Regions from separate parts of the Streptomyces sp. NPDC055099 genome, predicted to be linked through region 2. Evidence: riboswitches for the same ligand, from Rfam matches in the RefSeq annotation. Region 2 holds a riboswitch; the other holds the start of a gene.
What was found. Region 2 has a riboswitch for glycine ahead of gcvT (glycine cleavage system aminomethyltransferase GcvT). Riboswitches for the same ligand answer to the same signal wherever they lie in the genome.
Positions count from the first base shown of each region.

Region 1 (14,510 bases), on a different contig from region 2:
GCCCCTCGCCCCGAAAAGAACCGGCCAACGGCCCGGACTCCGCTTGCACTCCGCCTCCAGTTGAGTAATCCCGCCTCATCCCCATCTCCGCCCCGCTAGGGTCTCGAAAGAAGTTACGAAGATCGTGCGCGACAGGCCGAGGGGGACGGACGCCGACTGCGGTCATGCCACCCCCTCTTTCCTTGCTTCATCATTCAAGGAGGGGCACCACCGCCATGGGACGTCACAGCTTGCCCGATGCGTACGGGACGGACGCACCCGACCCTCGGCCACGCACCCGCGGCCGCACCGTGGCCATCGCGACGGCACTCGTCCTGACGGTCGCGGCGGGCACGGCGGTCGCGGTCCGCAGCGACCTGCTGAGCTTCGGCGGTTCGTGCCGTGAGGACACGGTGGAGGTGGACGTCGTGGCCGCCCCCGACATCGCTCCCGCCCTGCGCGCGGCGGCCGACGACGCGCGCGAGAAGGAAATCACGTCGGATGGCGCCTGCATCGACGTACGGGTGAGCGCCCGTGATTCGTACAAGGTCGCCGACGAACTGCGGACGGGCAAAGGCACTCCGGCGTACGACGTGTGGGTGCCGGACTCCGAACTGTGGCTGCAGCGCGTAGGCCTGGGCGGCGAGCGGGACAGGGTCTCACCCGCGGGGAACATAGCCTCCTCCCCGGTTGGCATGGCCATGGTCCCCGCTGCGGCCGAGACCCTGGGCTGGCCCAAGAAGACGTACAGCTGGCCGGAGTTGGCGGGCGCGGCGATGAAAGGCGACAAGCTGCGGCTCGGCGCCGCCGATCCCGCGCGCAGCGCGACCGGCCTGCTCGCGCTCACGAAGCTGAGCGCGTCGGCGAAGAAGTCGGGCGGCAAGGACGGCGACACCCAGGCGGCAGCGATGGCCAAGGCACTGTCCGCGCGCACCTCCGACAGCGACGGCCAGCTCCTGGACACCCTGGCCCGCGACTCCTCCGGCACCGAACAGGGCAATCCGCGCCGCAACCACGCGCTGATCCTCTCCGAGCAGGCCGCGTACAAGCACAACGCGACGGCGGGCGAGGAGAACAGCCTGGACATGTTCTATCCGAAGGACGGCTCACCGCGCCTCGACTACCCCTACACCCTGGTCCAGGAGGACGAGCTGTCCACGGACCAGAGCCGCGCCGCCCTGCGCTTCATGACCCTGTTCAGCGATGAGGCGGGCCGCGCGATCCTGGAGAAGCACGGCTTCAGGACCGGCGCCGAGGCCCCGTCGGAGAAGCTCGTCACGGCGGCCGGCGGCCGCACTCCCCAGCCGTACGGCGACGAGGCGAGCGAGCCGCCCTCTGAGAAGGACCTCCAGGAGACGCTCGGCATGTGGACGATCACCGTCCAGAGCGCCCGGATCAGCACGGTCGTCGACGTCTCGGACTCCATGGGCGAGTTCGTGCCGGGCCGGGGCCAGACCCGGATGGAGATCACCAAGTCCTCGCTGCTCCAGGCACTCGCGGGGTTCACCGACGAGGACGAGATCGGCCTCTGGGAGTTCGCGACTCTCCTGGACGGCGAACGCGACTACCGCAAGCTCGTGCCCACCGAACGGCTGGGCGACCGCAAGGGCGAGGGCACCCAGCGGGACAAGGTCTCCGAGGCCTTCGGCGACCTGGCCCCCATCCCGGGCGGCGCGACCGGCCTGTACGACACCACGCTGGCGGCGTACAAGGAAGCCACGTCCACCTACGCCCGCGGCAAGTTCAACGCGCTGGTGGTCCTCACGGACGGCGCGAACCAGGACCCCGGCTCCATCGCGCGCAGCAACCTCATCGCACAGCTGGAGAACCTCGCCGACCCCAAGCGCCCGGTGCCGCTCATCGCCATCGCGGTCGGTCCGAACGCGGACAAGGAGGAGGTCGTGCAGATCGCGGAGGCGACCGGCGGATCGGGCCATCAGGTCGACGACCCGGCGCAGATCCACGCGGTCATCCTCAAGGCCATCATGGAGGCGGGCAGCCACGGCTGAGCCCGCCCCCTGCGCCTCAGCTCAGGACGGCCGGCTCCGGCAGCCCCACCGGCCAGGTGTGCACCGGGTCGCCCGCGTGCATCAGCTCGGCGTAGCGCCGGGTGGTCGCGGCGAGGGCGGCCTCGCGTTCGAGCCCGGTCTCCAGGGCCTGGTGGTAGGTGGCCGCCTGCCAGGACGCGCCGTTGACCCGGCGCCTGCACCGCTCCTCGATGACGCCGAGGTAGAAGTCCCGGTCCGCGGGCTCCACGCCCCACGCGTCAAGCCCGGCCGCGGCCAGCGGCAACAGCTCGTCGCGTACGAGGGCGACCGCCGGCAGCTCCACGAGCCCGCCCGACCTGCCCCGCCGCGGCCACTGCAGCCGGGCCTCGATGCCGTCGCGGCACGCGGTGTCGAAGTTGCGGGCGGCGGCGTCGAAGGGCAGCCGGGTCCACACGGGCCGGGGTTCCTCGGCGAGGGCGCGTACGACGCCGTAGTAGAAGGCGGCGTTGGCGATGACGTCGGTGACGGTGGGGCCGGCGGGCAGGACACGGTTCTCCACCCGCAGGTGCGGGACGCCGCCCGCGATGCCGTACACGGGGCGGTTCCAGCGGTACACGGTGCCGTTGTGCAGGACGAGTTCGGCGAGCTGCGGCACCCGGCCGTCGTCGAGCACGGCCAGCGGGTCCTCGTCGTCCACGAGGGGAAGCAGCGCGGGGAAGTAGCGCAGGTTCTCCTCGAAGAGCTCGTACGCGTCGCTGATCCAGCGCTCGCCGAACCAGGTCCGCGGCCGCACCCCCTGCGCCTGCAGTTCGGGCGGGCGGGTGTCGGTGGACTGCAGGAACAGCGGGGGCCGCGACTCGCGCCACAGCTCACGGCCGAACAGGAACGGCGCGTTGGCGCCGACGGCGACCTGCGCCGCGGCGACGGCCTGGGCCGCGTTCCACACGTCGGCGAACCTGCCCGGGGTGACCTGGAGGTGCAACTGCACCGAGGTGCACGCCGCTTCGGGCGCGATCGAGGCGGACGTGCAGGTGAGCCGCTCCACGCCCTGGATGTCCAGGACGAATTCCTCGCCGCGCGCGGCGACGATCTGGTCGTTGAGGAGCGCGTAACGGTCGACGTCGGAAAGGTTTCCCGAGACCAGGTCGTGGTGTGCGAGTGTCGGCAGAATGCCGATCATCACGATGCCGGCGTTCACCTCGTTCGCTTTTCGGTGGGCATAGGCGAGGCCGGTGCGCAGCTCTTCGGCAAGTCGGTCGAGAACACGTCCGCCCAATCGGTGCGGTGCGATATTGACTTCAAGATTGAACATTCCGAGTTCCGTCTGGAAGTCCCGGCTCGCGATCCGTTCGAGAACTTCGGCATTCAGCATTCTCGGCATGCCGTCGGGCCCCGCGAGATTCAGTTCGATCTCCACGCCCATCAGATTCTTGGGCCGGTCGAACCGCTCCTCGTCCAACAGCCTCCGCAGCCCCGTCAGACACTCCTTGAGCTTGTCCCTGTACCGGCGCCGCTCGGCCAGATCAAACGTTCCTGCTACGACCTTCTCCCCCATCGAAGCGTCCCCTCCTCGGATGGGCAGCCAATGATCCGGCCGCGGTGTCTCGGTGGATGATGCCCTGCAATGTGATCGATAACGCCCCGCACATGCCCCTGGCCCAGTACGCTCGACGCCAAGTCCGAGCGGCACATTCACCGGGCATGGGGTGCGCCGGGGAATCCTCGCATCGACGCCTGGTGAAAAACACCGACGAGAATCGGCCGACCGCTGCGGGGAAAGCGGCCGAGGTCAAACGTCCGGACTCTTCCAGAATCGGGTTAAAGTCCGCAAAATGGCGACCGGATAACGCCTTGCAGGCAATATCGGGTGCGGTTAGACGAAACACTGCCTGAACACGTGTCGTATAAACTCCGCGAACGAGGCAGAGAGTTGGCGCTCGCGGTCCCCAGCCCCCGCCCCTCTGACCCCGGAGCAGACAGCGACGTCCGCACCTGTCCTCGTTCCACTGTGCCTGTCGAATGAGAGAGGCGACCCATCATGCCGCTGCAAGTCCCCCCGGCTCCCGCGCCCGCCCTGCGCAGCGTCCTCGCGGCACTCGGTTCACCCACCGCCGTACGCGAAGCCCGCACCCCGTCCCTGCGTGCCGTGCAGGGACCCGTCAGCCCCGAACTCCCGTTGCCCGTCCACGTACTTGACCGGATCACCCCGGCGGGCACCGCACCCACCCGGCTCGCGGGGTGGCGCTTCTTGATCCGCACGGGCGAGCGAGCCGTCGCCGCGGCGGACACGATGCTGACGCCTGACGGGTGGACCTTCTCGCACTTCTTCGAAGGTCCGTACATAGCGTCCACGGAACGCGCCCTCCGTCATGCCGAAGCGATGCCAATGCCGTACCAACCACGACTGTTGTCCGTACCCGAGCTTTACATGCTGACACTCTGGTTGCACGGCGACTGCACCGCGGACGGCGCGGACGGTCCTCTCGCGCCCTCGGACGTCCTCGTGCCCCTCGCGCCCGCGCCCCCGGGCATCGCGGCGCACCACCCGCACCGCGCCACGGAGCTCCTGAAGGTCCTCACGCACCGCATGACGCCGGCACCGCTGCTCGGCTCGCCCGCCTGACCTCGCCGTACGTCTCCGTGCCCCGCCGCCGCCCAGGCCGCGGGGCTCGGCGCGTGGGGTGCCCATACGGACTAGCCCGGTATGACCACCCCGAACCACCCGAAGAGACAGTGCAGTTGGGCTGAACCGTCCGGGCGGGTGATACGTCATTAAGCAGTAAGGAGCGCTGCCGCCAAATCCCTGCGGATTGACGCCCGTAGGGCAACACTGGGAACGGACCGACTCAACGGGGGGCGGTTATGAACACCGCATCGAGCCGCAAGGCAGACGTCACAGCCATCACATCACAGCGAAAGAACCCATCCATGTGCCAGCACCAACCACCGTGCCCGACAGCCGACTCCGCAGACCGGGAAGCCGCGCTCCTCATGGCGAGCCACCCGGAGCAGGGCTGGAGCCTGCTGTGCAACGGCGTCCTCCTCTTCGAGGACACCGGTGAGCTGCTGCCGGACGGCCAGATCATCGCGCCGCATCGACCGCTGGTGACCGCGGCCTGAAGCGACGGCAGCACGGCACGGGCAAAAGGACAACAAAGGGGCCGACCCGGAGAGACAAACCTCCGGACCGGCCCCCACGCATGTTCGAGGCCCCGATATCAGTCCTCGTACGCATCCAGCGGCGGGCAGGAGCAGACCAGGTTCCGGTCGCCGTACGCCTGGTCGATGCGGCGCACCGGCGGCCAGTACTTGTCGGCGGCCACCACGCCGGCCGGGAACACGGCCTCCTCGCGGCTGTACGCGTGCTCCCACTCACCGCCGAGCGCCGCCGCGGTGTGCGGGGCGTTGCGCAGCGGGTTGTCATCGGCGGGCCAGTCGCCGCCGACCTTCTCGATCTCCGCGCGAATGCTGATCATCGCCTCGCAGAACCGGTCGATCTCGACCAGGTCCTCGCTCTCGGTCGGCTCGATCATCAGCGTCCCCGCGACCGGGAACGACATGGTCGGCGCGTGGAAGCCGTAGTCGATGAGCCGCTTGGCGATGTCGTCGACGCTGACACCGGTCGCCTTGCTCAGCGGGCGCAGATCGATGATGCACTCGTGCGCGACGAGCCCGCCGGGGCCGGTGTAGAGCACCGGGTAGTGCGGCTCGAGACGCTTGGCGATGTAGTTCGCGGAGAGCACCGCGACCTGCGTGGCGCGCTTGAGCCCCTCACCGCCCATGAGGCGTACGTACGCCCAGGAGATCGGCAGGATTCCGGCCGAGCCCCACGGCGCCGCGGAGATCGGACCGACGCCGGTCTCGGGTCCCGCGGCGGGCTGCAGCGGGTGGTTGGGCAGGTACGGCGCGAGGTGCTCGCGCACACCGACCGGGCCGACGCCGGGGCCACCGCCGCCGTGCGGGATGCAGAAGGTCTTGTGCAGGTTCAGGTGCGAGACGTCGCCGCCGAACTTGCCGGGCTGGGCGAGGCCCACCAGGGCGTTGAGGTTCGCCCCGTCGACGTAGACCTGGCCGCCCGCCTCGTGCACCTGGGCGCAGATGTCGGCGACGTGCTCCTCGAAGACACCGTGCGTGGACGGGTAGGTGATCATGAGCACGGACAGTTCGTCGCGGTGCTTCTCGATCTTGGCGCGCAGGTCCTCGACGTCGATCTCGCCGTCGTCGCTGGTCTTCACGACGACGACCTTCATGCCGGCCATCACGGCGCTCGCGGCGTTGGTGCCGTGCGCGGACGACGGGATGAGGCAGACGGTGCGCTGCTCGTCGCCGTTGGCGCGGTGGTAGCCGCGCACGGCGAGCAGTCCGGCGAGCTCGCCCTGCGAACCGGCGTTGGGCTGCAGCGAGACCTTGTCGTACCCGGTGACCTCGGCGAGCCGCTCCTCCAGCTCACGGATGAGCGTCAGATAGCCCTGCGCCTGCTGGGCGGGCGCGAAGGGGTGCAGCTGTCCGAACTCGGGCCAGGTGACTGGCTCCATCTCGGTGGTCGCGTTGAGCTTCATGGTGCAGGAGCCCAGCGGGATCATGCCGCGGTCGAGCGCGTAGTCGCGGTCGGCCAGCTTGCGCAGGTAACGCAGCATGGCGGTCTCGGAGCGGTACTGGTGGAAGACGGGGTGCGTGAGGTACTCGTCGCCGCGCAGCAGCTCCGCGGGGAGCGAGTCCTCGGTCCGGGCGTCGAGCGCCTCGATGTCGGCCTCGACCCCGAACGCGCCCCAGATCGCGGTCAGTTGCTTGCGCGTGGTGGTCTCGTCGCAGGCCAGGGAGACGTGGTCGGCGTCGACCTGGTGGATGTTGACGCCACCCTCGCGGGCCGCCGCGACGAGCGCCTCGGCCCTGCCGGGCACCCGCACGGTCAGCGTGTCGAAGTACGCGCCGTGCACGACCTCGACCCCGCCCGCGGTGAGCCCCGCGGCCAGCACGGTCGCGTAGCGGTGGGTACGCCGCGCGATGGCCTTGAGTCCCTCCGGCCCGTGATAGACGGCGTACATTCCGGCCATCACGGCGAGCAGCACCTGAGCGGTGCAGATGTTGCTGGTGGCCTTCTCGCGGCGGATGTGCTGCTCACGCGTCTGCAGCGCGAGCCGGTAGGCCTTGTTGCCGTCCGCGTCCACGGAGACGCCGACGAGCCGCCCCGGCAGGCTGCGCGCGAACTTCTCGCGCACCGCCATGTAACCGGCGTGCGGGCCGCCGAAGCCCATCGGGACGCCGAAGCGCTGCGTCGTGCCGACGGCGATGTCGGCGCCGAGCTCACCGGGCGAGGTCAGCAGCGTCAGGGCCAGCAGGTCGGCGGCGACGGAGACGATGGCGCCGAGCTCGTGGGCCTGCTCGATGAGCGGCTTTATGTCGCGTACGGCACCCGAGGCGCCGGGGTACTGGATCAGCACGCCGACGACACCGCGCTCGGCGACCTCGGCCGGGATGCCCTCGCTCAGATCGGCGACGACGACCTCGACACCGGTCGGCTCGGCACGCGTCTGGATCACGGCGATGGTCTGCGGCAACGCGTCGGCGTCGACGAGGAAGACACCGTCCTTGACCTTGCCCATGCGCCGCGACAGCGCCATGGCCTCGGCGGCCGCGGTCCCCTCGTCGAGCAGCGAGGCGCCGGAGGTGGGCAGCCCCGTCAGCTCGGCGACGACGGTCTGGAAGTTGAGCAGCGCCTCGAGGCGGCCCTGGGAGATCTCGGGCTGGTACGGCGTGTAAGCGGTGTACCACGCGGGGTTCTCCATCACGTTCCGCAGGATCACCGGCGGCGTGAAGGTCCCGTAGTAACCGAGCCCGATCATGGAATCGAGGACCTGGTTACGGTCGGCGAGGGAGCGCAGCTCGGCGAGCACCTCGGCCTCGGTGCGCGCCCCGGGCAGGTTCAGCGCCTCGGCGTTCTTGATCACATCCGGCACGGCGGCCGCGGTGAGCTCGTCGAGCGAGCCGTACCCGACCTGCGCGAGCATCTTGGCCCGTGCTTCCACATCGGGACCGATGTGCCGCTGCTCGAAGGGAATGCCCTGTTCGAGCTGGGAGAGCGGGATACGAGGTGTGGCGGTCATTGCGGAGGCCTCCTGGTCTGACGCGACCTGCGAGGGGCACCACGGCGCGGGTACCCGGACGGCCTCCCCCTCTGTCATCTCAACCTGAGAGTTTCACCGGTCCGTGCCCCGCGAGAGGCGCCGTACCGGCTTTCACCGTCGGTGAGGAAGGGGACCGGACGTGCCCGCCCGACGCCCGCCCTACTTTCCAGAGTGACCTCGTCCGTGCGGTACAGGGGCCTGAGAGATTCCGGGGAGGAGTTGCTCCTTCGGCGCCTCCGGTGTCTCGACCGGAGAGCTCTCCCGCACGGGGTCAGCAGCCAAGCGCCAGCCTACCAGCGAGGACCGTGACCGTTCCCTCGAGTGGCCACCTGCCCCGAAGTGCTCTTTCGTAGTGATTGCGAACGAACGAGGATGAGTTACGCCCCACTTCGACAAGCCTCGACCAGTTGGAGGGCCCGTGCAGACCGACATCGATCCGCGCAATTTGATCGGCCGGAAGGCGTTCGACCGGAACGGGGCCAAGATCGGCACGATCGACGAGGTCTATCTCGACGACGCGACCGGCGCCCCGGAGTGGGCCGCCATACGCACGGGCCTGTTCAGCCGGGACACCTTCGTCCCCCTGGAACCGAGCGAGCTCAGGAGCGACGGCACCCTGCACATCCCCTTCGAGCGCTCACTGATCAAGGACGCCCCCGATTTCGGCGTGGGCCGCCACCTCTCCCCCGAACAGGAACTGCAGCTCTACCACCATTACGGCCTGGACATCACGCCTCCGCCGTCCACACCACCACCGGACAAGGACTTCGGCAACATCGCGGGGCAGGAGAAACCCTGACACCCGCGCGGCAGCCCAGGTGACCCCGGCGGGACAGGCGCCCCCGGCGTCACCGCGGCTCCACCGCCCCGGGAGCCGCCACCAGGGGCAACGGCTCCGCGGGCTCGAGCGCCGGATCATCCGTACGGAACGTCCGCACCCGCCCCGGCATGGTCGACTCGGGCGTCTCGAAGCGCACCGTGACCCGCCCCAGGCCACTGCCCTGCACCCAGCCGTACCCGTACTCGGCATGCCGCACGTCGTGCCCCGCGGCCCACCGCCGCTCGGCCGGAACGGCCGGCTCCACCCCCGCCTCGGCCATGGGCTGCGCCACGGCCTCCCCGCCCCGCTCCTCCTCCGTCTCCTGCTGCGTCTCCGGTGCCTCCGTGGCCTCGGCCCGCGCCTCGGCCTCCGCCTGGGCCTGCGCTTGCGCGAAGAGGTCCTCCTGCGTGTAGTCCGCGAGCCCCGTGACGCCCACTCCCAGGAGCCGCACCCCTCCGGTGGTGTCCACGGACTCCAGGAGCCGCGCGGCGGCCTCCCGCACCACCCCGTGGTCGTCCGTGGGCCCACGCAGCGTCTCGGAGCGCGTCAGCGTAGAGAAGTCGAACCGCCGCACCTTCAGGACGATGGTCCGCCCCGAGTGCCCGGCCGCCCGCAGCCGCTCCACACAGCGCTCGGCGAGCCGCGCGACCTCGCCCCTGACCCGTACCCGGTCATGGATGTCCACGTCGTACGTGTCCTCGACACTGACCGACTTGGATTCCCGCTCTGCCACCACGGGCCGCTCGTCCCGCGCCAGCGCCATCGCGTACAGCGCGCTGCCGTGCGACTTCCCCAGGAGCCGCACGAGCTCGTCCTCGCCCGCCTCCGCGATCTCCCCCACGGTCGTGATCCCGCCCCGCCGCAGATGGTCCCCGGTGGCAGGACCGACGCCGGGCAGCGTCCGCACCGGCATCGGGGCGAGCAGGTCCCGCTCGGTGCCCGGCACTATCAGCCGCAGCCCGTCGGGCTTGGCCTCCTCCGAGGCGATCTTCGCCAGCATCTTGGACGCGGCGAGCCCGACCGACCCCGCGAGCCCCGTCACCGCCTTGATGTCCGCGCGCAGCCGCTCGCCCACCTCCAGCGCGGACGCCCGGTCGTCGGCCACCCCGCCGGCCTCCAGGTCGACGAAGGCCTCATCCAGGCTGAGCGGCTCCACCAGCGGCGACAGCTCCCGCAGCAGCGTCATCACCTGGTCGCTGATCTCGCGGTAGAGCCCGAAGCGGGGCACCAGATAGGCGGCATTGGGCGCCAGGCGCCGCGCCTGCCCCATCGGCATCGCCGAGTGCACACCGAACTTCCGCGCCTCGTACGAGGCCGTGGCCACCACGCCCCGCGGCCCCAGCCCGCCCACGACCACGGCTTTCCCGCGCAGACTCGGCTTCGCGGCCTGCTCTGCGGACGCGTAGAAGGCATCCATGTCGAGATGCAGGATCGTGGGCGCGGTTCTCACATCTCTGATGCTGCCTTACGCCACTGACAACGCGGCCTCACACGGCCCTGTTGCGCCGCCTCGCGAGCTCATCGGCGGGGTTCTGGCGCACCAGCGTCTCGCCGGTGTCGATCCGCTCCCCGTGCAGCTGCGAGAGCGCCGCCTCCACGTCCCGCCACACGACGCCCACGGCGATCCCGAAGATGCCCTGGCCGCCCTGGAGCAGGTCGTGGACCTCGTCGGGCGACGTGCACTCGTAGACCGTCGCGCCGTCGCTCATGAGCGTCATCCGCTCCAGATCCTTGAAACCGCGGTCACGCAGATGCTGGACCGTGGTCCGGATGTTCTGCAGGGACACACCCGTGTCGAGGAAGCGCCGCACGATCTTCAGGACGACGACGTCCCGGAAGCTGTAGAGCCGCTGGGTCCCCGAACCGCCCGCGGACCGCACACTGGGCTCGACGAGGCCCGTACGGGCCCAGTAGTCGAGCTGTCGGTAGGTGATCCCGGCGGCCGCACACGCGGTGGGACCCCGGTAACCGATCTGTTCCTGTTCGGACTGTCCGGACGTGGCGTCCCCGCTCCCCTGAACGCTCCCCTGAACCACCATCGGCCTCTGCGGAGAGGGACCGGCAGTGCTGGTGTGAAGCGGATACGGCCCACCCATCGCCGCACCGTCGCCGCTGCTTCTCACGCCGACCTCCGTCCTTGACCTGCCTTCACGACGGTAGGCAGTCACCAGGGGCTCGTCAACGATCGCCACACTCGGCACGCCGAGTGATAATCACCCTAAGAGTGGTTTGCTGTCCCGCACTGCCGGGAAAGGCTAGCCGGATGGCCGGCCGGGCCCTCGGAAGCGACGGCCTATTGGCTGTTGGTGCCGAAGTCCTCGGGAGAGATCTGGTCGAGGAACTCGCGGAACTTCTCCACCTCGTCCTCCTGCTCGTCCGGAATGGCGATGCCCGCGTCGTCGAGGACTCCGTCGCTGCCGTAGATCGGCGTTCCCGTACGGAGCGCGAGCGCTATGGCGTCGGACGGCCGGGCGCTCACCTCGACTCCACTGGCGAAGACCAGCTCCGCGTAGAAGACACCTTCCCGGAGGTCCGTGATGCGCACCTCGGTGAGCTCCTGACCCACCGCCTCCAGCACGTCCTTGAACAGGTCGTGGGTCAGCGGCCGTGCGGGCGCCATCCCCTGCTGTGCGAAGGCGATCGCGGTCGCCTCCCCTGGTCCGATCCAGATGGGGAGGTATCGATCGCCTCCCACTTCACGCAGGAGCACGATCGGTTGGTTGGAGGGCATTTCCACCCGGACACCTACGACGTCGAGCTCGTTCACACAGCAACCCTAGGACGTGCCCGGCCGGTTTGGGTAGTCGGGCACCCCCTGAGTCAGGGCAACCGGACCCCGAGCGCCGTCTGTACCAGTGCAGAATGCAGCTTTCCGGTCAGCCCGGCGAGTTCCTTCGTACGGGCTTCCGCATGGGCCCTGGTCTGCGGATTGCGGTGCCGGCGCAGCGGCGCGACGACCTGGTCGACCAGACCGGCCTCGCGTTCGGCCGCCGTTTTCACGGCGCGCAGATGCCTGGGTTCGATACCGAATCGCCCAAGTTCGACGACGAGCGCGGCGACCGTCACGGCCTCCGCGTCGTAACCACCGTCCGGCAAGGGCACGATGAGCCCGTACGTCTCCCAGTCGGCGAGCTGCTCCGCGTCGATCTCGGCGGCTGCCAGGAGCTCCGCACGGCCCACACGGGCGGCAGTGGGCTCCACGGCGTCACTCACGCCCCAGGCGTCACCGGGCTCGCGCGGCTGCCCCAGAGAGGGCACAGAGACCCGCTCTCCGCGCTCCAGGGCGTCAAGGTGCTCCCGGATCACCTTGAGCGGCAGATAGTGGTCCCTCTGCATCCTCAGGACGTGACCGAGCCGCTCGACGTCCTGGGGGCTGAATTTGCGGTAGCCAGAGGGCGTGCGCTCCGGCTCGATGAGCCCCTCCGCCTCCAGGAACCGGATCTTGGAGATCGTGACCTCGGGAAACTCGTCACGCAGCGCGTTCAGCACCGCGCCGATGCTCATCTTCCGATGGTCCTCGGCGGCGGTGCCGTTCCCGGCACCGCCCCTCGGTGTTTGAAGCATGGACCTTCCTGGGGGTCCCCCCGGACGACGTCCGGGGGAGGATCAGATGCCGATGCCCCGCTGGCTCGCGTAGAAGACCAGCCGGTACTTGCCGATCTGCACCTCGTCGCCGTTCGACAGCGCGACCGAGTCGATGCGCTCCCGGTTGACGTACGTGCCGTTGAGGCTGCCCACGTCGGCGACGGTGAAGGAACCGTCCCCGAGACGACGGAACTCCACGTGACGGCGCGAGACGGTCACGTCGTCCAGGAAGATGTCGCTCTGCGGGTGGCGCCCCGCCGTGGTCAGCTCGCCGTCCAGAAGGAAGCGGCTGCCCGAGTTCGGCCCACGGCGCACCACCAGGAGCGCGGAACCGAGCGGCAGTGCGTCTACGGCGGCCTGGGCCTCCGGCGAGAGGGCGGGCGAGGCGGTCTGCCCCGTCACCTCCGCGTCGTAGGCCTCCAGGCCAGAGATGGAGATCGTCGAGGTCGTCTCGGACGGACGCTCCGGCGCCGCCCCGGCCCGCAGCGGCGCGCCGCAGTTGGAGCAGAACCGGCTCGCCTCGGCGTTGCGGTTCCCGCACCTCGTACACACCAGGGCCATGGACGGATCCTCCTGCCGCGGCTGCCCCGCGGGGGCATTCGATGCGTACGGATCGGGGGTAAACCCTCCACCCGTACTTGAGGTTGACGGTTCTCCGAAACCTATGCGGCCCGGACCGGCAGGGTCAACAGACGACGCGCCCTGCGCGCCCGAAATGTCACCGCCTGGCCCACCGACCTGGTCACGGAACATCGGGCGCTCGGCGCCCTGCTCCTCGGCATCTCCATGGCGCGGGGCACGGTGCCGGGCCGTGGCGGGATTGCCACTGTCCTCACGTGCGCTCTTGCCGAACAACTTCGCAAACAACTTCACGGGCGATTCCCCTTGACCGAAACAGACCCGCCCGTGGGGCAGGACGAACCCTGATTGCACACACCGGCGTACATCGGCAGCACAGACATCCTCACAACGTCCGTATCCACCAAACAGTTTCCACCACGCACCACGCTTACAGTGCGCCGACCCCCCGCAACCTCATGCCCTTGACCGGCGGCCCCCATGCGCCCCCGCCTCACTGGGACGACGACCGAGCGTAGTCAGGCCGCTTCGCCGCTCGCAAGGCGTCCACCACGATCTTCTCCGCTCGCGTCACGGTGGCGGTGGCCTGCTCCTTCTCCAGAGTCTGCACCACTCCACCTGGGATGTTCAGCGCCGGCTCGAGGTCCTGCGGCTTGCCGATCACCTTGAACCGGTAGGGCTTGCCGACCTTGCGGCCGTCCACCCGGACACCACCACTGTCCGTATCCGAAAGATAGGTGCTGGCCACTACGCGTACATCATTGATCTGGATGGCCTCGGCCCCCGCGGCACGCAACTCCTGGATGGCGTCAAGCAGCATGTCCGCCTTGACCGACCCCTTCTTGTCATCGATGGTCAGCGTGATTCCAGGACCCTGCGCCGCCACGGTGCCCGCCAGAATGCCGAGTTGACGCTCCTTCTCGACAGTCTGCTTGCGGGCCTCCTCGGCCTGGTCCGAGCTGTTCTCCAGCCCGGTGCGCTGGTCCTCGAGACGCTGCTTCTCACCTTCCAGACGCTGTGTACGGTCATCGAGTTCATCGAGGATGCGTACGAGATCTTCCTGACGTGCCCCGCGCAGCGCACTGCTGTCGTTGTTGGAGCGCACCTGGATGGCGAGACCGAGCCCCAGCACGAACAGCAGCAGGGCCACGATGAGTTGCGGGCGCGTGACGCGAGGCGGCCACAGCCCCTGGGCCAGCCGCTGCCGGCCGCTGAGCGGCGCCTTCCCGTCCTGCGGCTCGTCACGTCGCGCGTCCTGCGGCTCGTCCCGCTCGGGCGCCGCGCCGTCCCCGGGCTCCGCGGGCACGCTGCGCACCTCGGCGGGCAGCTCCCTGCTCCGGTTGTCGCCCCCGGGCGTCTCCTCCGTACCCATCCGCGTCACGCCCTGAAGACGTGTCGGCGGATGGCGGCGGCGTTGGAGAAGATCCGGATGCC
Region 1 covers NZ_JBSGUA010000006.1:4,735-19,244, reverse strand. The annotation lists gene ACWFRU_RS16905 (CPBP family intramembrane glutamic endopeptidase) at 1-49, opposite strand, end outside; gene ACWFRU_RS16900 (substrate-binding and VWA domain-containing protein) at 216-1,988, shown strand; gene ACWFRU_RS16895 (glutamate--cysteine ligase) at 2,005-3,522, opposite strand; gene ACWFRU_RS16890 (hypothetical protein) at 4,006-4,590, shown strand; gene ACWFRU_RS16885 (DUF5999 family protein) at 4,896-5,087, shown strand; gene gcvP (aminomethyl-transferring glycine dehydrogenase) at 5,186-8,071, opposite strand; glycine riboswitch at 8,269-8,366, opposite strand; gene ACWFRU_RS16875 (PRC-barrel domain-containing protein) at 8,511-8,891, shown strand; gene ACWFRU_RS16870 (DNA polymerase IV) at 8,941-10,362, opposite strand; gene ACWFRU_RS16865 (MerR family transcriptional regulator) at 10,400-11,035, opposite strand; gene ACWFRU_RS16860 (bifunctional nuclease family protein) at 11,206-11,679, opposite strand; gene ftsR (transcriptional regulator FtsR) at 11,733-12,476, opposite strand; gene ACWFRU_RS16850 (FHA domain-containing protein) at 12,519-13,487, opposite strand; gene ACWFRU_RS16845 (DUF881 domain-containing protein) at 13,570-14,448, opposite strand; gene ACWFRU_RS16840 (small basic family protein) at 14,454-14,510, opposite strand, start outside.
Region 1: it holds a riboswitch for glycine, as region 2 does, so the genes downstream of both, gcvP (aminomethyl-transferring glycine dehydrogenase) here and gcvT (glycine cleavage system aminomethyltransferase GcvT) in region 2, are expected to answer to the same signal.

Region 2 (14,510 bases):
GCCGTAGGCGACGACGGTGCCGCCCTCCGGGGTGAGCGCCTGCGCCAGGGGGCGGAAGCCGGGGCCGTGCTGCGGGAGGGCCGCGCGCTCGCCTCCGGCGCCGTGGACGACGTACTGACGAGCGACCGGATCAGCAAATGCTTCGACCACCCGGTGCGGCTTGAGCGCACGGAAGGGCGGTGGAGCGTGCGGGCGGCGCGGCGCGCCCGCTGAACACGCGGGAGGGGCCCGGCGCTCTCGCGTACCGGGCCCCTCCTGCGTACGGCCACTACTTCTTGTTCAGGCTCGCCCAGAACTCGTCGAAGGAGAGGCGCTTGTCCTTGTCGGTGTCCTTGGTGCCGATCACGGCCTCGGCCACCGTCTCGGTGACGTAGAAGTCCCCCATCTTGGCCATGGCCGACTTCCACTCCGCCGCTGTGATGAAGCCGTCGCCGTCCGCGTCGAACTGGTCGAACGTCTTACGCGCTTCCTCGATGTCCGCCACCGGATCCACCCCTTCTTCGTGCATTACTGACGAGGGTCAGGGTATCGGCCGTCCGAGCCCGCGATCACAAGGAGTACGCCCATGGCCAGCACCCCTGCGACGCTCGGCACCATCCTCGACGCGGCGGCCCACGGTCGGTTCCCGCCGCCCGACGGCACGACCACCGTCGTCCCGCAGCCCTGCCACCGCGACGCGGGGGTGCTCGCCTTCACCGCGCACTCGGTGGTCTTCACGGACGAGGACCCGCGGTGGGTGCACGCCACCCTCGCCGCGCTCGACTGCGATCCGCTGGCCGCCACGATGAACCCGCTGTTCCTTGCCGCCTTCCTGGAGCGGACGGGCCGCGCGACGGACACCACCGACCTCCTGACCGTGGCCGACACCCTGCCGGGCGCCCCCGAACCGGCCCTGGACCTCCGCGAGATCGACGACCCCGACCACCCCCGGGTGGCCCGTGCCCGCAAGCGCCGCGACGACGTGCGGGTGTGGGCCTCCGCCGGGGGCGGGGTGCTGGTCCTCGGCCGGGGACTCGCCGGGCGCTGGGAGGCGGCGATCGAGGTCGACGAGGACGTACGCCACCGGGGCCTGGGCCGAGCGCTCGCCCTCGCCGCCCGGCACCTGGCGCCCGGCGCGTCCCACGTATGGGCGCAGCAGTCCCCGGGCAACGCGCGCAGCGTGCGGGTCTTCCAGGCGGCGGGGTACCGGCCGGTGGGCGCGGAGGCGCTGTTCGTGGCGCGCTGAGGGCCTCAGTGGCGGACCCCAGCGGCGGGAATCAGCACTCGATGATGTTCACCGCGAGCCCGCCCCGCGCCGTCTCCTTGTACTTGACGCTCATGTCGGCGCCCGTGTCCTTCATGGTCTTGATGACCTTGTCGAGGGACACCTTGTGGCTGCCGTCGCCGCGCATCGCCATCTTCGCCGCGGTCACGGCCTTGACCGCCGCCATGCCGTTGCGCTCGATGCACGGGATCTGGACGAGGCCGCCGACCGGGTCGCAGGTCAGGCCGAGGTTGTGCTCCATGCCGATCTCGGCGGCGTTCTCGACCTGCTCGGGGCTGCCGCCGAGAACCTCGGCGAGGGCGCCCGCGGCCATCGAGCAGGCGGAGCCGACCTCGCCCTGGCAGCCGACCTCGGCGCCGGAGATCGAGGCGTTCTCCTTGAAGAGCATGCCGATCGCGCCCGCCGCGAGGAGGAAGCGGACCACGCCGTCCTCGTCGGCTCCGGGGATGAAGTTCATGTAGTAGTGCAGGACCGCCGGGATGATGCCCGCCGCGCCGTTCGTCGGGGCGGTCACGACGCGGCCGCCCGCCGCGTTCTCCTCGTTCACGGCCATCGCGTAGAGGGTGATCCACTCCATGGCGCGGGCCTGCGGGTCGCCCTCGGCCCGGAGCTGGCGCGCCGAGTTGGCCGCGCGGCGGCGGACCTTGAGGCCGCCCGGCAGGATGCCCTCGCGGGACATGCCGCGGGACACGCAGGACTGCATGACGCCCCAGATGTCCAGGAGGCCCGAGCGGATCTCCTCCTCCGTGCGCCAGGCCTTCTCGTTCTCCAGCATCAGCGCGGAGATGGACAGGCCGGTCTCCTTGGCGAGGCGCAGCAGCTCGTCGCCCGTGCGGAAGGGGTGCTTGAGGACCGTGTCGTCCGGCACGATCGGGTTCTCGCCGGCCACCGCGTCCTCGTCGACCACGAAGCCGCCGCCCACGGAGTAGTACGTCTTCTCCAGGACGAGGCCGCCCTCATGGTCGTACGCGAAGATCGTCATGCCGTTGGCGTGGTACGGCAGGGCCTTGCGGCGGTGCAGGACCAGGTCCTCGTCGAAGTCGAAGTCGATCTCGTGCATGCCGAGGATGTTGATGCGGCCGCTCGACTTGATCTGCTCGACGCGGTCGTCCGCCGACTCCACGTCCACCGAGCGCGGCGACTCGCCCTCCAGGCCGAGCAGCACCGCCTTCGGGGTGCCGTGGCCGTGGCCCGTCGCGCCGAGCGAGCCGTAGAGCTCGGCCCGTATGGCGGTGGTGTGGGCCATCAGGCCCTCGTTCTTGAGGCGGCTCGCGAAGATGCGGGCGGCGCGCATGGGACCGACCGTGTGGGAGCTGGACGGGCCGATGCCGATCGAGAACAGGTCGAAGACCGAGAGGGCCACGAGAAACTCCAAGAGTGGTTGGTAGACGCCGTTGTCTGCCAGAGCATTCAGCGGCGCGACAGCGCCTCGGTTGAGGGTGGTGGCGGGCGACGGGTGGGCGGTGCAGAAAGCAGGGCGTGAGCCGGGGCATGGGCCGGGGCATGGGCCGGGGCACCGCACTCACTGTCCTCACTGTCCAGTGTGCGCGGTGCCCCGAAGGTCCGTACGAAAGAAAGCGTACGAAAATGCTACAGGTTGGGGTACAGCGGGTGCTTTTCCGCCAAGGCGGTGACGCGGGCCTTCAGGGATTCCGCGTCGAAGCCCGGCTTCAGCGCCTCGGCGATGATGTCGGCGACCTCACGGAAGTCGTCCTCCTGGAAGCCGCGGGTCGCGAGCGCGGGCGTACCGATCCGCAGGCCCGAGGTGACCATCGGGGGGCGCGGGTCGTTCGGGATCGCGTTGCGGTTGACCGTGATGCCGACCTCGTGGAGGCGGTCCTCGGCCTGCTGGCCGTCCAGCTCGGAGTTGCGCAGGTCCACCAGGACCAGGTGCACGTCCGTGCCGCCGGACAGGACGTCGACGCCGACGGCCTTCGCGTCGTCCTGCACCAGGCGCTCGGCCAGGATGCGGGCGCCGTCCAGGGTGCGCTGCTGGCGCTCCTTGAACTCCTCGGAGGCCGCGACCTTGAAGGAGACGGCCTTGGCCGCGATCACGTGCTCCAGCGGGCCGCCCTGGAAGCCGGGGAAGACCGCCGAGTTCAGCTTCTTCGCGAACGCCTTGTCGCGGGCCAGGATGACGCCGCCGCGCGGGCCGCCGAGCGTCTTGTGCGTGGTGGAGGTCACCACGTCCGCGTACGGCACCGGGTTCGGGTGCAGACCGGCGGCGACGAGACCGGCGAAGTGCGCCATGTCGACCCACAGCTTCGCGCCGACCTCGTCGGCGATCCGGCGGAACTCCGCGAAGTCCAGCTGACGCGGGTAGGCGGACCAGCCCGCGATGATCACCTTGGGGCTGTTCTCCTTGGCCAGGCGCTCGACCTCGGCCATGTCGACCAGACCGGCCTCGTCCACGTGGTACGCGACCACGTTGAACTGCTTGCCGGAGAAGTTCAGGCGCATGCCGTGGGTGAGGTGGCCGCCGTGCGCCAGGTCGAGGCCGAGGATCGTGTCGCCGGGCTGGGCGATCGCGAAGAGGGCGGCCTGGTTGGCGGAGGCGCCGGAGTGCGGCTGGACGTTGGCGTACTCGGCGCCGAACAGGTCCTTGATCCGGTCGATCGCGATCTGCTCGGTGACGTCGACGTGCTCACAGCCGCCGTAGTACCGGCGGCCGGGGTAGCCCTCGGCGTACTTGTTGGTGAGGACCGTGCCCTGGGCCTCCATGACGGCGACGGGAGCGAAGTTCTCCGAGGCGATCATTTCCAGGGTGGACTGCTGACGGTGGAGCTCGGCGTCGACGGCGGCGGCGACGTCCGGGTCCAGCTCGTGGAGAGGGGTGTTGAGAAGCGACATCAGGTGGTCCCTAAGGGTCTTCGGGGGGCTTCAGCTGCCGGAGAACTCGGTGTACTCGTCCGCGGAGAGCAGGTCCTTCGGCTCCTCCGAGACGCGCACCTTGAAGAGCCAACCACCCTCGAACGGGGCGGAGTTGACGAGCGACGGGTCTTCCACGACGTCCTGGTTCGACTCGACGACCTCGCCGGTGACCGGCGAGTAGAGGTCGCTGACGGACTTGGTCGACTCGAGCTCGCCGCACGTCTCGCCCGCGGTCACCGCGGCACCGGCCTCGGGCAGGTCGGCGTAGACGACGTCACCGAGCGCGTTGGCCGCGTGCTCCGTGATGCCGACGGTCGCCACACCGTCCTCGACGGCCGAGAGCCACTCGTGCTCCTTGCTGTAACGCAGCTGCTGGGGGTTGCTCATGACCTGAATTCTCCTGTACGCGGGGGAGTGCTGATGGACGAGGCTGTTGTGCGGGGTGTCACTTCTGGCGCTTGTAGAACGGCAGCGCCACGACCTCGTACGGCTCGTGCGTGCCCCGGATGTCCACGCCGACACCCTCACTGCCGGGGGTGGCGTGCGCCGCGTCGACATACGCGATGGCGATCGGCTTGCCCAGCGTGGGGGACGGTGCACCCGAGGTGACCTCGCCGATGACCTTGCCGTCGGCGACCACGGAGAAGCCCGCGCGCGGGACGCGGCGGCCTGAAGCGATCAGACCGACCAGCTTGCGCGGGGGAGCGGCCTCGGCGCGCTCCGCGGCGGCCGCGAGCGCCGCGCGCCCCACGAAGGTGTCGGACTGCGAGGTCTTCTCGAACTTGACGACCCGGCCGAGGCCCGCGTCGAAGGGCGTCAGCTCCGCGGTCAGCTCGTGCCCGTACAGCGGCATGCCCGCCTCAAGACGCAGCGTGTCGCGGCAGGAGAGACCGGCGGGGACCAGGCCCGCGGGCTCGCCGGCCTCCATGAGCGCGTTCCACAGCTTCTCGGCGTCGCCGGGCGCGACGAACAGCTCGAAGCCGTCCTCGCCCGTGTAGCCCGTGCGGGCGATCAGCGCGGGCACGCCCGCGACCGTGCCGGGCAGGCCCGCGTAGTACTTGAGGCCGTCCAGGTCGGCATCCGTGAGTGACTTCAGGATGCCGGGGGACTCGGGACCCTGGACGGCGAGCAGGGCGTACGCGTCACGGTCGTCGCGGACCTCGGCGTCGAAGCCCTCGGCGCGGGCGGTCAGCGCGTCGAGCACGACCTGGGCGTTCGAGGCGTTGGCGACCACCATGTACTCGGGGGTCTCGGGCTTGCCGAGCCGGTAGACGATCAGGTCGTCCAGGATGCCGCCGTCCTCGGCACAGATCATCGTGTAGCGGGCGCGGCCGACACCGATGGAGCCGATGTTGCCGACGAGCGCGAAGTTCAGGAGGTCCACGGCCTCGGGCCCCCGGACCGTGATCTCGCCCATGTGGGAGAGGTCGAAGAGACCGGCCTTGGTGCGCACGGCGTTGTGCTCGTCGCGCTCGCTCGCGTACCGCAGCGGCATGTCCCAGCCCGCGAAGTCGGTCATGGTCGCGCCGAGCGCACGATGCACGGCATCGAGTGCGGTCAGACGGGGGGCAGTACTCATTCGTGGAACTCCCAGGGGCATGACGGGCGAGGTCGATCCTCCCCATCTGTCATCGGAACCTGAGAGGTTCACCACGACCCGTACGTATGAGGGTCATGACTTGCACCTTGGGTGGAGCCGCGCAGGCGGCCCGCTTTTCAGATGTGCCTCGCCCGCGCGGTACGGGGCCTGAGAGATTCAAGGGAGGGACTTGCTCCTTCGGCGCCCCGGTGCGTCGTGCGACGGTCACCGGGAACTCTCCCGCGCGGATTCAAACGGCCTGTATGGAGTTTGCGCGCACATCATTGCACGCGCCTGCGTCACAAGGCAGTGCCAGTCCAGTAATGCTGTTGTGCCGCATTACCTTCTCTTTACACTTGCCGGGGAAGCTGCGGGAAGCAGGTACGTGACCGCTAAGGGGAGGCCGATCACGGTGCGCAGGACGAGTGTCTACGCGACCAACACAGGGGTGGCCCTGCCCAAACAGGCCGCCGCCCCCACCAGGGAGAGCTGCGGCCCCCTGCCGGCGGCCGTCGTCCGCGACCTGCGGCAGCGGACCGGCCACAGCCCGTACCGGCTCACGTTCGGCGAGGGCGATCTGATCGTCGTCTCCGGGCTGCCGGGCAGCGGCAAGTCCACGCTGATGCGCAGAGCCGTCGCCGGCCCCCGCATCGACTCGCAGGACACCCGCGACCGCTGGGCCCGGCGCATGCCGAGCCTCCTGCCGTACGCGGTGTACCGCCCGCTGGTCCGCATCGCGCACTACGCGGGCCTGCGCAAGGCCCTGCGCTCCGGCGAGGGCGTCGTGGTGCACGACTGCGGCACCCAGGCCTGGGTGCGCCGCTGGCTGGCCCGCGAGGCCGCGCGGCGCGGCACCACCCTGCACCTGCTGCTGCTCGACGTGCCGCCGGACACCGCCATAGAGGGGCAGCTCGCGCGCGGGCGCGGCGTGTCGCGGTACGCCTTCGCGCGCCACCGCAGGACGGTCGGCCGGCTCGTCGGCGCCGCCGAGCGCGGCGACCTGCCGCGCGGCTGCGGCTCGGCGGTGCTTCTGGACCGGACGGCGGCCGGGGTGCTGCGGGGGATCGGCTTCGGGGACTGAGCCGCCCGCCGCGTTAGGGTCGTGCCGCAGGCAGAGCGGGACCGATCAGGGGTTAGAAGAGATGGACATTCCGGCGCAGGCGCACGCCCATCCCTACGGAGGATGGCCGGGCAACGAACTCGAAGAGGTGCTCGCGGCATCCCTGGGCACCCCCGGAGCGCCCCGGGCGTCCGCGGGGGCCCGCATCGTCGAGGTGCTCGGCCGCAGCCACGTCTGGGTCCCGCTGCCGAACGGCGGGGGCCCGGACAGCGGCACCCTCGACCTGCCCACGCTGGAGATCGACGGCCAGGCCTATGTCCCCGTCTTCAGCTCCGAGCAGCAGTTCCACCAGGCCACCGGCGGGCGCATGGGCTGCACCGTGGCGCCCGCCGTGGAGTTCGCGCGCGGCCTGCCCCCGCAGCTGGGCATCGCGGTCAACCCGGACGGCACGGTCGGTGTGCCGCTGCCGCCGCCCGCCGTCGCCGAACTCTGCCGCGCCGGGCGCACCCCGCTGGACGGCCCCGCGACCGGCGGCCGCGTACGCCTCTTCGAACCGGACTGGCAGGAGGACCCGGTCGACTTCCTGTCCGCCGCCGCCCGCGAGTTCGAGGCCACCGGCGTCGTCCTGAGCGCCCGCCGCTGCCTGGCCAGCGTCGAGGGCGGTGACCCCGCACTGTTCGTCGGCGTCGAACTGACCTCCTGGGAGGGCAACGAGCGCGAGCTCCCGATGGAAGCCCTGGGCCGCGCACTGGGGCAGTCCCCGGTGGCCTGGCCGGTGAACCTGGTGCTGCTCGACGTGGCCCAGGACCCGGTCGCCGACTGGATGCGCGAGCGCGTCAGGACCTTCTTCGTCCGGACACCGGGACACGAGCACGGACATGTGTAAGGACATGTGCAGGTACGTGTGTGAGGGTGCCGTACGTCAAGTCGGTGTCAGGATCGCCGCATAAGCTGGTTTCATGAGCCGGAGTTCCACCGGGTCAGCGGGTCATCGCGAAGGGGCGGTTAAGGGTGAGTGCGTCGGGCACGGCTGCGGCCGGGCAGGTCGAGCACATGCTGCGCCAGGTGACGCCGGGGCGCTATGACGCCTACGAGGCGCTCCTGCGGGCGCTCGCCGCCGACCAGGTGTGGATGCTGCTCTGGCACGGCCAGGCCGGATCCCCCGACGCCCAGTACGGGAACATGGAGGTCGAGGGCCTGGGTTACGCCCCGTGCGTGACCTCGGCCCAGGAGCTCTCCGCCAGTGGCTGGAACCGCTCGTACGAGGTGGTCGGCGGTCTCGACATCGCCCGCACCCTCTTCCCCGACCACTACGGCCTCTGGCTGAACCCCCACGCGCCCGGCGGCGGTGTCGGCATCCCCTGGCTCGACCTGCGGCGCATCGCCTCGGGCCTCGACCTGCTGCCCGCGGGGCCGCTCAGGCTCACCGAACCGGCCATCGAGATCCCCCAGTTCTACGCCCTGCTCACGCAGAACGCCCACCGCACCCCCGCGGTCCGCTCGCTGCGCCGCGCCTGGGTGCAGCCCGCGCTCGGCGCCCCGTATCTGGCCATCGGTCTCGATGTGTACGACACCTCGCCGGCGTCGGTCGACGGGGTGCGCACGATGATGCAGCAGTCGATCGCCGCGGTCCCCGACGGCCTGCCCGTGTCGACGGTCGCGATGTCCGACCAGTACGACCCGGTGGCCATGTGGCTGCGTGCCAACGCGCGCCCCTTCTACGACCGCGAGGCCCAGCCCGCACCGGCGCCCGCGGGCGGTTACGGCTACCCCGCGCAGTACTGAACCGGCGCCGCGCCCCTCCCCGAGAGGGCCTTGAACCGGCCACCGCGGCTCGTATACCTGCCCTGACCGTCACGATGTCCGTTCTGATGGTGGAGGGGGCCTATGGGCTCCCGTGGCACCTTGCGACCCAACTGCCCCGTGTTCGACCCTCGTTCACGTGCGTCCGGATAACGGAACACCTCGATCAGCATCACGGTTGCGCATCCATTCACCGTCAAGGCTGGTAACAGATCGCGACCCCGATGAAGACTCCCGCACCAGGGGCGCTTCGCCCCTGTGTACGACGGACTGATCACGTCGCTACAGCGGCAAGTGCGGGCCGGTCACCACCGGTTGAGAGGGGTCCCTGCCACGATGACGGCACCATTGCATGACACACCTGCGGACGCGGACCCGACAGCGGACGTCGCTCCCGCAGCTGATGCAGGGGTGAAGAAGGTCGAGGGGCGGTCCCTCAAGCAGATCGCCTGGAACCGCTTGAAGCGGGACAGGGTCGCTCTGGCCGGCGGCATCACCGTGCTCGTCCTGGTCTTTGTCGCCGTCTTCGCACCCCTGATCGTCTCCCTGCTGGGCCACCCGCCCAACGAGTTTCATCAGGAAGAGCTGGAAGACCTGACGAACCTGCCCAAGGGCGCGTTCGGCGGCATGAGTTGGGACTTCCTCTTCGGAGTAGAGCCCAACAAGGGCCGCGACGTCTTCAGCCGCATCGTCTACGGAGCCCGCATCTCGCTCCTGGTGGCGTTCCTCGCCGCCGTGGTGGCCGTGGCGCTCGGCACCTTCTTCGGCATCATCGCCGGTTACTTCGGGGGCTGGGTCGACGCGACGATCAGCCGTGTCATGGACGTGCTGCTCGCCTTCCCGCAGTTGCTCTTCGTGATCTCCCTGGTCTCGGTCCTCCCCGACGACCTGCTCGGCCTCACCGGCAGCGGGGTCCGCATCGCCGTCCTGATCCTGGTGATCGGCTTCTTCGGCTGGCCCTACGTCGGGCGCATCGTCCGCGGCCAGACCCTCAGCCTGCGCGAACGCGAGTACGTGGAGGCGGCCCGCAGCCTCGGCGGCGGTCAACGGCACATCCTCTTCCGTGAGTTGCTGCCGAACCTGATCGCACCGATCACGGTGTACGCGACCCTGATGATCCCCACCAACATCCTCACCGAAGCGGCGCTCAGCTTCCTCGGCGCAGGTGTACGGCCGCCGACGGCCTCCTGGGGCGGCATGCTCCGGGACGCCCTCGCGACGTACGAGCACGATCCGATGTTCATGGTCTTCCCCGGCCTGGCGATCTTCGTGACCGTGCTTGCCTTCAACCTCTTCGGTGATGGGCTGCGCGACGCCCTGGACCCCAAGGGAACTCGGTAAACAGCTCCAACTGGCTTGCCCCTGCCGCAGCGTCAGGTGGCTCTTCCCATGGTTCTCAAGGCAGTCAAAGCCTGGGACCGCGAATCTCGGAGGATGCGAGAAATGCCCACAGGTTCCTCTAAACGACGGTTGACCGCAGGCGCGGCCCTCGTCGTGGCGGCGCTGGTGACCACCACGGCGTGCGGCGGCGGCAGCGACGACGACGACAGCAAGGGCGCCGGCTACAACGCGGCGATCGGCAAGGTCGCGAACAAGTCGGCGAAGAAGGGCGGAACGCTCAAGTTCATCGCCAAGCAGGACCTGGACTCGGCCGACCCGCAGCGTGCCTACTACGGCATGACGTGGGACTTCATGCGGTTCTACACCCGCACGCTGATCACGTACGACACCAAGCCGGGTGCCGCGTCCAACAAGCTCGTCCCCGACCTCGCCGAGTCCACGGCGAAGATCAGCGACGACGGCAAGACCTACACGTACAAGCTGCGTGACGGTCTCACCTGGGAGGACGGCTCGGCGCTGACCTCCAAGGACATCAAGTACGGCATCGAGCGCATCTGGGCGACCAAGGTCATCACCGGCGGTCCCGGCTACCTGAAGTCGACGCTTGACCCGAAGGGCGAGTACAAGGGCCCCTACGAGGACAAGTCGAAGGACAAGCTCGGTCTGAAGGCGATCGAGACGCCGGACGACAAGACCATCATCTTCAAGCTGCCCAAGAAGAACGGCGACTTCGAGCAGATGCTCGCGATGCCGTCGGGCACCCCGGTGAAGCAGTCCGAGGACACCGGCGCCAAGTACACCCAGCGCCCGTTCTCCTCCGGCCCGTACAAGTTCCAGAACTACAGCGCCGGCAAGAGCATCACGCTGGTCCGCAACAATAACTGGAAGAAGTCGTCCGACCCGGTCCGTCCCGCGCTGCCGGACAAGATCCAGGTCACCATCTCGGCGAACCTCGAAGAGAACGACAAGCGCCTGATGGAAGGCGACTACGACATCGACATGAATGGCACCGGCATGACCCAGTCGGGTCGTACCACCGCCATTCAGGACCACAAGGGCAACGTCGACAACATGCAGACGGACTTCGTCCGTTACGTCGCCCTGGTGACCAAGACGAAGCCGTTCGACAACGAGGCCTGCCGCAAGGCCGTCTTCTACGCCACGGACTTCGCGGGCCTGCAGAAGACCCGAGGCGGCCCGGTCGCCGCCGGTGAGATCGCCACCAGCGTCTTCCCGAAGGCCATCAAGGGCCACGACGACTACGACCCGTACGGCATCGCCGAGCGCAAGGGCAAGCCGGACGTCGCCAAGGCCAAGGCCGAGCTCAAGAAGTGCGGCAAGCCGGGCGGCTTCTCGACCAAGGTCTCGGCGCGCACCAACCAGCCGGGCGAGGTGGACGCCGCCACGGCGCTCCAGGAGCAGCTGAAGAAGGTCGGCATCAACGCCGAGGTCGACCAGATCGACGGCGCCGACTCCTCCAGCATCACCGGTTCCCCCGCGGTCGTGAAGAAGCGCGGCATCGGCATGACGATGGCGGGCTGGGGTCCTGACTTCCCGACCGGCCAGGGCTACGCCCAGCCGCTGTTCGACAGCCGCTTCATCAACGAGAACGGCAACTACAACGAGTCGCAGATCGACGACCCGAAGATCGACAAGTTCTTCGACGACGCGATCGCCACGGTCGACCCCGACAAGGCCGGTGAGATCTACACCGACCTGGCCCACGAGATCGTCGACAAGGCCTACTGGATGCCGTTCCTCTACGAGAAGAACATCAGCTGGCGTTCCTCGCGAGTGACCAACGTCTACTCGTCCGCCGCGTACAGCGGTCGCTACGACTACGTCTCGCTCGGTGTGAACGACGCGAAGTAGTAGCAGTCAGTCGCCGTAAGGCCGTCCCACCGCCGAATCCCGCCAGTCCGAAGGGCAGGTGATGGCCCCGGGCGGTGGCCGGGACTCCTCACAAGGGGGTCCCGGCCACCGCCGGGCCGCGCACAGTGCTTGCTTATCTCATCCGGCGCCTGATCGCCGTTGTCATCATGGTGCTGGTCGTACTGCTCGCGACCTTCACCGTCTTCTTCATGCTGCCCAAGTGGGCGGGACAGGACATCGCCGTCCTCTTCGCCGGAAAGTCGTCCGGTGCCGAGCAGCTCGCGGGCATCCGGATCAAACTGGGACTCGACGACCCACTGCTCGTCCAGTTCTGGGACTTCGTCAAGGGCATCCCGATGGGGCGTGACTACGCCAACGGGACCGACGTGACCCACTGCCCGGCCCCGTGCTTCGGATACTCCTTCCGTACCGAGGCACCTGTCTGGGAGACCCTCAAGGACGCCCTGCCCGTCACCGCCGCGCTCGCCGCCGGCGCGTGTGTGCTGTGGCTGGTCGCCGGTGTCGCCACCGGTGTGCTCTCCGCGCTCAAGCGCGGCACCATCTGGGACCGCACGGCGATGATCACCGCCCTCGCCGGCGTCTCGCTGCCCGTCTTCTTCACCGGCATGATCGCGATGGGGCTCTTCGTCCACACCCTCGGCTGGGTGGAGATCGAGGACACCCTCACCACGGAAGACCCGATCAACATCTGGTTCGAGACCCTGATCCTTCCGTGGATCGTGCTCGCGTTCCTCAACGCCGCCATGTACGCGCGACTCACCCGCGCCACCATGCTGGAAGTGCTCGGTGAGGACTACATCCGCACCGCGCGCGCCAAGGGGCTCGGCGAGGCCGTCGTCATCAGGAGGCACGCGCTGCGCTCCGCCATGACGCCCATCCTCACCGTCTTCGGTCTGGACCTCGGTGTGCTCATGGGCGGCGCCGTCCTCACCGAATCCACCTTCAACCTGCCGGGGCTCGGTCTGGAGGCGGTCAAGGCCATCAGCAACAAGGACCTGCCGGTGATCCTCGGCGTCACCTTGTGCGCTTCGCTAGCGATCGCCCTCGCCAACCTCGTCGTCGACCTTCTGTACGCCGTCATTGACCCGCGAGTGAGGCTGGGATGACCGAACTGCACAAGACCGGAGCGGCGGTCGGAGAACCCGTCGCCGATTCGGTCGCCCCCACCGCCTTCCTCGAAGTCCGCGACCTCAAGGTGCACTTCCCGACCGACGACGGCCTGGTCAAGTCCGTCGACGGGCTCAGCTTCAAGCTGGAGAAGGGCAAGACCCTCGGCATCGTCGGCGAGTCCGGCTCCGGCAAGTCGGTCACCTCGCTGGGCATCCTCGGCCTGCACACCGCCGGCCAGTACGGCAGCCGCAAGCCGCAGCTCTCCGGTGAGATCTGGCTGAACGGCACGGAACTGCTCGGCGCGGACCCGGACGTGGTGCGCAAGCTGCGTGGCCGCGAGATGGCGATGATCTTCCAGGACCCGCTGTCGGCGCTGCACCCGTACTACTCCATCGGGCAGCAGATCACCGAGGCGTACCGGGTCCACCACAAGGTGGACAAGAAGACCGCCCGCAAGCGCGCCGTCGAGATGCTCGACCGGGTGGGCATCCCCCAGCCGGACAAGCGGGTCGACAGCTACCCGCACGAGTTCTCGGGCGGCATGCGCCAGCGCGCCATGATCGCCATGGCCCTGGTGAACAACCCCGAGCTGCTCATCGCGGACGAGCCGACGACCGCCCTCGACGTCACCGTCCAGGCGCAGATCCTCGACCTCATCCGCGATCTGCAGAAGGAGTTCGGCTCCGCGGTCATCATGATCACGCACGACCTGGGCGTGGTCGCCGAGATGGCGGACGAACTGCTCGTGATGTACGGCGGGCGCTGTGTCGAGCGCGGCACCGCGGAGAAGGTCTTCTACGAGCCCCAGCACCCCTACACCTGGGGCCTGTTGGGGTCGATGCCGCGCATCGACCGCGAGGAGACGGACCGTCTCGTGCCGGTCAAGGGCTCCCCGCCCAGCCTGATCAACCTGCCGACGGGCTGCGCCTTCAACCCGCGCTGCCCCTACGCCGACATCCCCAAGGACCAGATCACCCGCCGTGAGCGCCCCGACCTGCGTGAGGTCGAGCCCGGGCACTTCACCGCCTGCCACATGTCGCAGGACGAGCGCACCAGGATCTGGACCGAAGAGATTGCGCCGAAGCTGTGAAAGACGACACGAAAGACCAGGCGAAGGGCCAGGAGATGACGATCCCGGCGCAGGCGAAGAGCTCGGTCGAGCCGCTGCTCAAGGTCGACGGCCTGGTGAAGCACTTCCCCATCAAGAAGGGGCTGCTGAAGCGCCAGGTGGCGGCCGTCCAGGCGGTCGACGGGCTCAGCTTCGACGTGCGTCCCGGTGAGACGCTGGGCGTCGTGGGCGAGTCGGGCTGCGGCAAGTCGACGATGGGCCGCCTGATCACCCGTCTGCTCGAACCGACCGCGGGCCGCGTGGAGTTCGAGGGCGTGGACATCACGCACCTGGGCACCGGCAAGATGCGGCCGCTGCGCCGCGACGTGCAGATGATCTTCCAGGACCCGTACTCGTCGCTGAACCCGCGGCACACCATCGGCACGATCGTCGGTGCGCCGTTCAAGCTGCAGGGCGTCAAGCCCGAGGGCGGCCTGAAGCAGACCGTGCAGGAGATGCTGGAGCGGGTGGGGCTCAGCCC
Region 2 covers NZ_JBSGUA010000015.1:33,256-47,765, forward strand. The annotation lists gene ACWFRU_RS31050 (hypothetical protein) at 1-150, opposite strand, end outside; gene ACWFRU_RS31055 (EF-hand domain-containing protein) at 269-484, opposite strand; gene ACWFRU_RS31060 (GNAT family N-acetyltransferase) at 566-1,225, shown strand; gene ACWFRU_RS31065 (L-serine ammonia-lyase) at 1,257-2,627, opposite strand; gene glyA (serine hydroxymethyltransferase) at 2,855-4,114, opposite strand; gene gcvH (glycine cleavage system protein GcvH) at 4,145-4,522, opposite strand; gene gcvT (glycine cleavage system aminomethyltransferase GcvT) at 4,581-5,714, opposite strand; glycine riboswitch at 5,751-5,861, opposite strand; glycine riboswitch at 5,862-5,967, opposite strand; gene ACWFRU_RS31085 (AAA family ATPase) at 6,121-6,795, shown strand; gene ACWFRU_RS31090 (enhanced serine sensitivity protein SseB) at 6,857-7,660, shown strand; gene ACWFRU_RS31095 (enhanced serine sensitivity protein SseB C-terminal domain-containing protein) at 7,786-8,559, shown strand; gene ACWFRU_RS31100 (ABC transporter permease) at 8,914-9,918, shown strand; gene ACWFRU_RS31105 (ABC transporter substrate-binding protein) at 10,021-11,790, shown strand; gene ACWFRU_RS31110 (ABC transporter permease) at 11,916-12,917, shown strand; gene ACWFRU_RS31115 (ABC transporter ATP-binding protein) at 12,914-14,011, shown strand; gene ACWFRU_RS31120 (ABC transporter ATP-binding protein) at 14,047-14,510, shown strand, end outside.